2 regions of the Micromonospora pisi genome follow, and region 1 is predicted to be linked to the other one. Evidence: predicted binding sites of a transcription regulator. Region 1 holds the regulator's gene; the other holds the start of a gene.
What was found. Region 1 encodes HrcA, which represses chaperone genes, less so after heat shock. Its sites were predicted from a motif close to GGTTNGCACNCTCNNNNNGAGNGTGCNAACC; they were not measured.
Positions count from the first base shown of each region.

Region 2: the regulator HrcA is predicted to act here: its motif matches at 2,290-2,320, upstream of groL (chaperonin GroEL).

Region 1 covers NZ_RBKT01000001.1:2,471,374-2,475,626, reverse strand. Annotated here, with positions in the region: gene BDK92_RS09975 (enoyl-CoA hydratase family protein) at 1-371, opposite strand, end outside; gene hemW (radical SAM family heme chaperone HemW) at 389-1,612, shown strand; gene BDK92_RS09965 (DUF4870 domain-containing protein) at 1,680-2,327, opposite strand; gene hrcA (heat-inducible transcriptional repressor HrcA) at 2,580-3,602, shown strand; gene dnaJ (molecular chaperone DnaJ) at 3,758-4,253, shown strand, end outside.
Region 2 covers NZ_RBKT01000001.1:3,778,918-3,783,170, reverse strand. Annotated here, with positions in the region: gene paaN (phenylacetic acid degradation protein PaaN) at 1-525, shown strand, start outside; gene BDK92_RS15860 (GNAT family N-acetyltransferase) at 613-1,095, opposite strand; gene BDK92_RS15855 (cold-shock protein) at 1,592-1,795, shown strand; gene groL (chaperonin GroEL) at 2,570-4,192, shown strand; gene BDK92_RS15845 (hypothetical protein) at 4,253-4,253, opposite strand, start outside.

The sequences.
Region 1 (4,253 bases):
ACGGCGATGTCGGCGGCGGCGATCAACCCCAGGCCGCCGGCGCGGGCCGGACCGGCGACCCGGGCCAGTACCGGCTTCGGACACTCGCAGATGGCGGTGAGCACCTCGCCGAGCCTGCCGGCCGGTACGGAGCCGCTGGCGTACGCCGCCGCGGTCTCCTTGAGGTCGGCGCCGGAGCAGAAGACCGGCCCGGTGTGGGTCAGGACCACCGCCCGTACGGTGTCGTCCGTCACAGCCTCGGCGAGCGCGGCGAGGAGCTGGTTCATCAGCGGCGTGGAGAGCGCGTTGCGGTTGTGCGGGCTGTCCAGGGTGAGCGTGGTCACCCCGGACGCCGTCGACACCCGGACGAGCGTGTCAGGGGCTGAGGTCATGCCGGCACACTAGTCGCATGCCCGGTCTGCTCCCCGAAGGTGAACCCGTACCCGTCGACGGTTCGCTGCCCCGTACCTCCCTTGCCGCCGTCGGCGCCCGAGGCTTCGGGGTGTACGTGCACGTGCCGTTCTGCGCCAGCCGGTGCGGGTACTGCGACTTCAACACCTACACGGCCACGGAGCTCGGTGGCGGGGGCGCTCGGGACGGTTACGCCGACTCGGTCCTGGCGGAGCTGGCGCTGGCCGGCCGGGTGCTGGGGGAGCGGCCGCCGGCCCGGGTCGACACGGTGTTTGTCGGTGGTGGCACCCCGACCCTGCTCCCCGCCGACGAGCTGGCCCGGATCCTGGACGGAATCGACCGGACCTGGGGGCTCGCCGCCGACGCGGAGGTCACCACCGAGGCGAACCCGGAGTCGGTGACGCCGGAGTCGTTGAAGACACTCCGGGCCGCCGGGTACACCCGGATCTCGCTGGGGATGCAGTCGGCCGCCCCGGGTGTGCTCGCGCTGCTGGACCGCAGGCACACCCCGGGACGGGCGGTCCAGGCGGCGTTGGAGGCGCGTGACGCCGGGTTTGACCACGTCAACCTGGACCTGATCTACGGCACGCCGGGGGAGAGCGCCGAGGACTTCGCCGCCTCGCTGGCGGCGGTGACGGAGGCGGGGGTCGACCACGTCAGCGCGTACGCCCTGATCGTGGAGGACGGCACCCGGCTCGCCGGCCGGATGCGGCGCGGGGAGCTGCCGTACCCCAGTGACGACGTGGCGGCGGACCGCTACCTGGCCGCTGAGGCCGCCCTCGGCGCGGCTGGTTTCTCCTGGTACGAGGTTTCCAACTGGTCCCGGACGGCGGCCGGCCGGTGCCGGCACAACCTGCTCTACTGGACCGGCGGTGACTGGTGGGGCCTCGGTCCGGGGGCGCACAGCCATGTCGGCGGCGTGCGCTGGTGGAACGTCAAACACCCCAGCGCGTACGCGGCCCGGCTGGCCGCCGGTGAGTCTCCGGGCCACGCCCGGGAAGTGCTCACCGGGGACGATCGGCACATGGAGGACGTGATGTTGCGGCTGCGGTTGGCGTCCGGCCTGCCGTTGACCGGGCTGGACGACCCGGGGCGGGCCGGGGCGGCGCGGGCGCTGGCCGACGGGCTGCTGGACCCGGGGGAGTACGCCGACGGCCGGGCGGTGCTGACCCTGCGCGGCCGACTGCTCGCCGACGCGGTGGTACGCGACCTGCTGCCGTAGCCGACGGGTCGGATGACGGTACGGGGTCGGGTGGTCGGGCCCGACCCCGTTACCGGGCTCGTGGTCGTTACTTGATCATGTTCGGCGACATCGGGTACTTGTAGTACTCCCCGTTGGTCGCCTTGACTCCGGCGATGATCCCGAAGATCGTTCCGAGCGCCCAGGCGCCGAGGACGCCGATGATGCCGATCCCGATGCAGAGGAAGATGTACCCGACCACACCGATGATCGACCAGAGCACCTGGAAGTTCAGTGCGGTCACCGAGTGCGCCCGTACGGTCGGGGAGGTGTTCCCCTTGGCCAGGAGCGCGACCAGCGGGGCGATCCAACCGGCCACGCCGCCGCTGATGAAGGCGCCCGCGGCACCGCCGAAGTGGGCGACGAGAGCCCAGGTCTTCTCTTCGCTGTTGGCGAAGCCGGCCGGGGCCGGGCCGCCGTAGTAGCCACCCGGCGGGGGGTAGCCACCGCCGGCCGGGGGATAACCACCCGGCGGGTAACCACCGGGGGGCGGGTAACCACCGGGCGGCGGGTAGCCGCCACCGGAGGTGGGGGGCGGCGTGCCGTACTGCGGCGCGGCCGGGGGCGGGGCGTAACCCGGAGGTGGAGCCTCGCCGGGACTCGAGTACGAGCCGGGGGATGTGAACGGAGTGGTCGGCGGTTCCGGCTGGTTGCCGCCGGGGCCGTTGTCTCCGGGCGGGCGAGGTGGTTCAGTCATGGGGTCACGGTAGGGGCACCGACCAAACGACGCCACCGACCAGCGGTGACTTTCTCTGGACAATTGCCGACTGAAGCTGCTATGCCGACAGAGAGTCAGTTATCGTCCAGCAATCATTCAAGATCTTCGGCTCGACGCGAGGTTGATCATCGCAACCGGCCGGACCCACGTCGTAGACTGGCACTCGTTACAGTCGAGTGCCAGACTGGTGGGCCGGGTGCTGCCCGGACCCGGGTCGTAGGGAGGTGGAGAATGGGTCTCGACGACCGGAAGCTCGACGTCCTGCGCGCGATCGTGGAGGACTACGTCTCCACCCAGGAGCCCGTCGGCAGCAAAGCCCTCGTCGAACGGCACCAGCTCGGCGTCTCGCCGGCCACCGTCCGCAACGACATGGCCGTGCTCGAGGAAGAGGGCTACCTCCGGCAGCCGCACACCAGCGCGGGCCGGGTCCCCACCGACCGTGGCTACCGACTCTTCGTCGACCGCCTCTCCCGGGTCAAGCCACTCACCCCGGCCGAGCGTCGGGCCATCGAACGCTTCCTGGCCGGCGCGGTCGACCTCGACGACGTCGTGCACCGCACCGTACGCCTGCTCGCCCAGCTCACCCGGCAGGTCGCCGTGGTCCAGTACCCGAGCCTGGCCCGCTCCTCCGTACGACACCTGGAGCTGGTGCCGATCTCCACCACCCGGCTCATGTTCGTCATGATCGCCGACACCGGCCGGGTCGAACAGCGCCTGGTCGAGATGCCCGCGCCACTGCTCGCCGACGACGTCACCGACCTTCGCCGGCTGGTCAACGAGAAGCTCGTCGGCAGCCGCCTCTCCGAAACCCCACCGCTGGTTCAGGCGTTGGTTGACGAGGTGACCCCGGAACTGCGCCCGGCCATGGCGACACTCGCGACAGTGCTGCTGGAAACCCTCGTCGAACGGCACGAGGAACGGATCGCGCTCGCCGGGACCGCCAACCTGACCCGTGGCGGCCTGCTCGACTTCCAGGGCTCGCTGCGGCCGATCCTCGAAGCGCTGGAGGAGGAAGTCATCCTGCTCAAGCTCTTCGGCGAGGTCGAACCCAGTACGCTGCGCATTCGGATCGGCGACGAGAATGAGATCGACAACCTGCGGGCCGCCTCGGTCGTGAGCACCGGGTACGGCACCGGCAACACCATCCTCGGCGGGCTCGGAGTGCTCGGGCCGACCCGGATGGACTACCCCGGCACCATCGCGACCGTACGCGCCGTGGCCCGGTACGTGGGCGACCTACTGGCGCAGAACTGATGGTGCCGGTGCGGCGGGCAGCGCGGCGCGGAACCAGAGCGCCCGGATAGGAACCAGAGCGCCGGAGTAGCGGGAAAGCACCGACGCGGAACTGATCGACAAAGTTGACCTGACGACCGGCGGACGGCACGACTGACATGGGGACACGGAACACAGTGGCCAAGGACTACTACGGGATTCTCGGCGTCAACCGAGAGGCCTCCGACGACGAGATCAAGCGCGCCTACCGCAAGCTGGCGCGGCAGTTCCACCCGGACGTCAATCCGGACCCGGAGGCGCACGAGAAGTTCAAGGACATCAACGCCGCCTACGAGGTCCTATCCGACACACAGAAGCGGCAGATCGTCGACCTCGGCGGGGACCCCCTGGCCCCCGGCGGCGGTGGCGGCGCGGGAGCCGGCGGCGCCGGCCCGTTCGTCGGCTTCCAGGACATCATGGACGCCTTCTTCGGTGCCGCGGGCGGCAGCCGGGGACCTCGACCGCGTACCCGCCCCGGCGCCGACGCGATCCTCCGACTCGAACTCGACCTCGACGAGACCGCCTTCGGCGTCGAGGCACCGATCACCGTCGACACCGCCGTACTCTGCACCACCTGCTCCGGGGCCGGCACCGCCGCCGGCACCCACCTCGCCACCTGCGAAGCCTGCGGAG
Region 2 (4,253 bases), 1.3 Mb from region 1:
GACCCGGCACGGGCCGTCGAGCTGACCGGTGCGATCGTCAACGACGGCGTACTCGGCCGGTTGGACGAGGTGGCCGGGGTCGGCGAAGTGGTGCTCGCCTCGCGTACGGTCGCGCACCCCACCTATGCGGACGCGGTGGTCCGTACGCCGGCCATCGTCCGGCTCGGCGCGGACGACGCGCAGACGTACGGCCGGGAGTGGTTCGGGCCGATCTCGTTCACGATCTCCACCGACTCCACCGCGCACAGCCTGGAGATCCTGCGGAAGACCGTGGGAGCGCAGGGCGCCCTGACCGCGGCGGTCTACGCCACCGACGAGAAGGTGCTCGACGCGGCCGAGGCGGCGGCGCTTGACGCCGGGGTCCACCTCTCCTGCAACCTCACCGGTGGCGTCTTCGTCAACCAGTCGGCGGCCTTCTCCGACTTCCACGCCAGCGGCGCCAACGCGGCGGCGAACGCCGCCCTGACCGACGGCGCGTATGTCGCCAACCGGTTCCGCGTAGTCCAGTCCCGCCGCCACATCTGAGGTGTAAGGAAGGGCCCCTTGTTATCGCATTCTGTATAGGAAGGGGCCCTTCCTAACACCGCTGGTGCGGGGAACCGGCGGTGACGTTCAGGCGCGGCGGCGCATCTGGAGTTCGGTCAGGGCGGGTACGCGGGGATGCGGAACCCGTACGCCGGTGTCGACAAAGCCGAGCCGCTGGTAGGCCCGGAGCGCGCGATCGTTGCCGACCACCACCTCCAGCATCAGCTCCGGCCGTCCGGCGGCCCGGGACCAGACCGCCACCTGCTCGATCAGGTCCGCGAGCAGACCGGTGCCCCGTCGAGTCGGGGTGACGTAGACGGCGAAGATGACGGTGAGCCCCGGCTCGGTGGGGACCGCATGCCCGCCGGCGTGCCCGACGAATGGTCCGGCGGCGGGCGAGAGTTCCCGGGCGGGCGGCAGTTCGGCGACGAAGGCGGCTATGTCGCTGCCCGAAGCGTTCTGTCGGACCCGGTTGGCGTACTCGGCGTGTGGGCGGGCCGCCGCTTCGGCGACCGTTTCCAGGAAGGCCAGTGGCGCGTCGGCGAGCATCTCCAGCCGTAGCGCCCGCATCCGTGCGGCATCAGCCGATTTGATCCGCCGGACCCGCGGTCGATCGGCCGGGCCGGCGTCGGAGCCGTGGCTGCCCGCGCCGGGGCCGCCGCTGGCGGGACCGGGAGCTGTCGGAGTGGGGCTTGCCATGGTGGTGGGCGCGTCGGGCGGTGCACTAGCGGCGAATGCCGGCAGGCTGGTCATCAGGCATGCCTACCCCGCCGGGCCACCACCGGCAACCGGTTTGGCGATCAACCGTGGCGCACCCGTCCGGGGATACATGATCAATTGTACGACGTAAAGACGGTCGACGATGCAGAGTTAATCGCCGGGGGCGGTTGTGGAGCCGTCCCTGCTGTCCCTTTTGGGGTAGTGCACCAGCGTCGGACCTCGTGTAGCGTGCGATTTCGGTTGCTGATTTGGTGGACCGATATGGGTTCGGCGAGTTGGCGGCCCCGGCCGGCGTACGTCGGCACGGGGGTTGCGACCCAGCACGATCGAAGTGAGGAAGTGCACCGTGGCACAGGGCACCGTCAAGTGGTTCAACAGCGAAAAGGGCTACGGCTTCATTGCGGTCGATGGCGGGCAGGACGTATTCGTCCATTTCTCCGCGATCGAGATGGACGGCTACAAGGCGCTCGACGACGGGCAGCGGGTGGAGTTCGAAATCGCGCAAGGCCAGAAGGGCCCGCAGGCCGAGAAGGTGCGCCTGCTCGCCTGAGTGTCGGTCTCCGACCGACCAGTCGTCTGGCTGATCGAATACGACCGGTAGCGACAGCCGGATTTCGATTCGACGGGGCGTCGGCTTCCCGGGAGTGCGGCGTCCCTGTCATCGCCCGTTCGAACGGGACGTTCCGTGGTTGTGCGCGCCCCGGTGCCGACAGGCGCCGAGCCCTGTCTGCCGGGCTCGCGGGCGACACCCGATCCTCGTACGTTGGGCCTGTGTAGTGTCCGGGTCTGCCTCTGTTGTGCCTTTGTGAACTCTTTGCGTGAGTTCTTCCGCCCAGGTCTCCCCGATGTTCACCCTCGCGTCGCTCACCCGCCAGCGTTCGCGGTGGCGTGCCCTGCGACCCGCCCGGCGAGAGTGCGTGTGAGCCGGCCCTCCGTGGAGATCTCCCTGGTCGATGCCGTGCTCGGTGCGCCGCCCGCGCGTTTTCGACCACGCTCGCTCTGGCCCACTCGCTTGCACTCGCCATGGGAGAGTGCTAAACAAGTGATTGGCACTCGCGCGGTGTGAGTGCCAGAAGGTCGGGGCGGTTAGGGCCACGGTCGCGCAACCGGAAGCGGGGGCGGGGCGGATGGCCGGTCGTCGCGGGCTGTCCGGCCCGACCGACGGACGTCACTGCCGCCTAGCGCGCGGGAGTCGGTCCGGTGTGATCGTTGTCGGATCATGCCGCGCGCCAGCGCAGTGGTGACGTCCGAAGGTGCGTAGTCAGGCGGCCGATCCGGGACAACCGGCTCGGGCGGCCGTGAGTGTCCAGGAGGACAACGCCGTATGGCCAAGATCATCGCGTTCGACGAAGAGGCCCGCCGTGGCCTCGAGCGGGGCATGAACCAGCTCGCCGACGCCGTCAAGGTGACGCTCGGCCCCAAGGGCCGCAACGTCGTGCTCGAGAAGAAGTGGGGTGCCCCCACCATCACCAACGATGGTGTGAGCATCGCCAAGGAGATCGAGCTCGAGGACCCCTACGAGAAGATCGGCGCTGAGCTGGTCAAGGAGGTCGCCAAGAAGACCGACGACGTTGCCGGTGACGGCACGACGACGGCGACCGTCCTGGCCCAGGCGCTGGTCCGCGAGGGCCTGCGTAACGTCGCGGCCGGCGCGAACCCGATGGCCCTGAAGCGGGGCATCGAGGCCGCTGTCGCCGCCGTGGCGGAGGAGCTGGCCAAGCTCGCCAAGGACGTCGAGACCAAGGAGCAGATCGCCTCGACCGCGTCGATCTCCGCCGGTGACACCACCGTCGGCGAGATCATCGCCGAGGCGATGGACAAGGTCGGCAAGGAAGGCGTCATCACCGTCGAGGAGAGCAACACCTTCGGGCTCGAGCTTGAGCTCACCGAGGGTATGCGCTTCGACAAGGGCTACATCTCGCCCTACTTCTGGACCGACCCGGAGCGGATGGAGGCCGTCCTCGACGACCCCTACATCCTGATCGTCAACAGCAAGATCGCTTCGGTGAAGGACCTGCTGCCGATCCTGGAGAAGGTCATGCAGTCGGGCAAGCCGCTGCTGATCATCTCCGAGGACGTCGAGGGCGAGGCGCTCGCCACCCTCATCGTCAACAAGGTTCGGGGCACCTTCAAGTCCGTCGCCGTCAAGGCTCCGGGCTTCGGTGACCGTCGCAAGGCCATGCTGACCGACATCGCGATCCTCGCCGGTGGCGCGGTCATCAGCGAGGAGCTGGGCCTCAAGCTCGACGGCATCGGCCTCGACATGCTGGGCCGCGCCCGCAAGGTCGTGGTGACCAAGGACGAGACCACGATCGTCGACGGTGCCGGTGACGCCGACCAGATCCAGGGTCGGGTCAACCAGATCCGTGCCGAGATCGAGAAGAGCGACTCCGACTACGACCGCGAGAAGCTGCAGGAGCGCCTGGCCAAGCTGGCCGGCGGTGTTGCGGTGATCAAGGTTGGCGCGGCCACCGAGGTCGAGCTCAAGGAGCGCAAGCACCGCATCGAGGACGCCGTTCGCAACGCGAAGGCGGCCGTCGAGGAGGGCATCGTCCCCGGTGGTGGCGTCGCGCTGGTGCAGGCCGGCAAGACCGCCTTCGACAAGCTGGACCTCGCGGGTGACGAGGCGACCGGTGCGACGATCGTCAAGATCGCGCTGGACGCCCCGCTGCGCCAGATCGCCGTCAACGCCGGCCTTGAGGGTGGCGTCGTGGTGGAGAAGGTGCGCAACCTGGAGGCCGGCCACGGCCTGAACGCCGCGAACGGTGAGTACGTCGACCTGCTCAAGGCCGGCATCATCGACCCGGCCAAGGTGACCCGGTCAGCGCTGCAGAACGCGGCCTCGATCGCGGCCCTGTTCCTGACCACCGAGGCAGTGGTGGCGGACAAGCCGGAGAAGAACCCGGCCCCGGCGGCTGCGCCGGGCGGCGGGGACATGGACTTCTGAGTCCAGACACTCCCGAAGGGGGCGGGCCGCGCGAGCGGTCCGCCCCCTTCGTCGTCCGCGT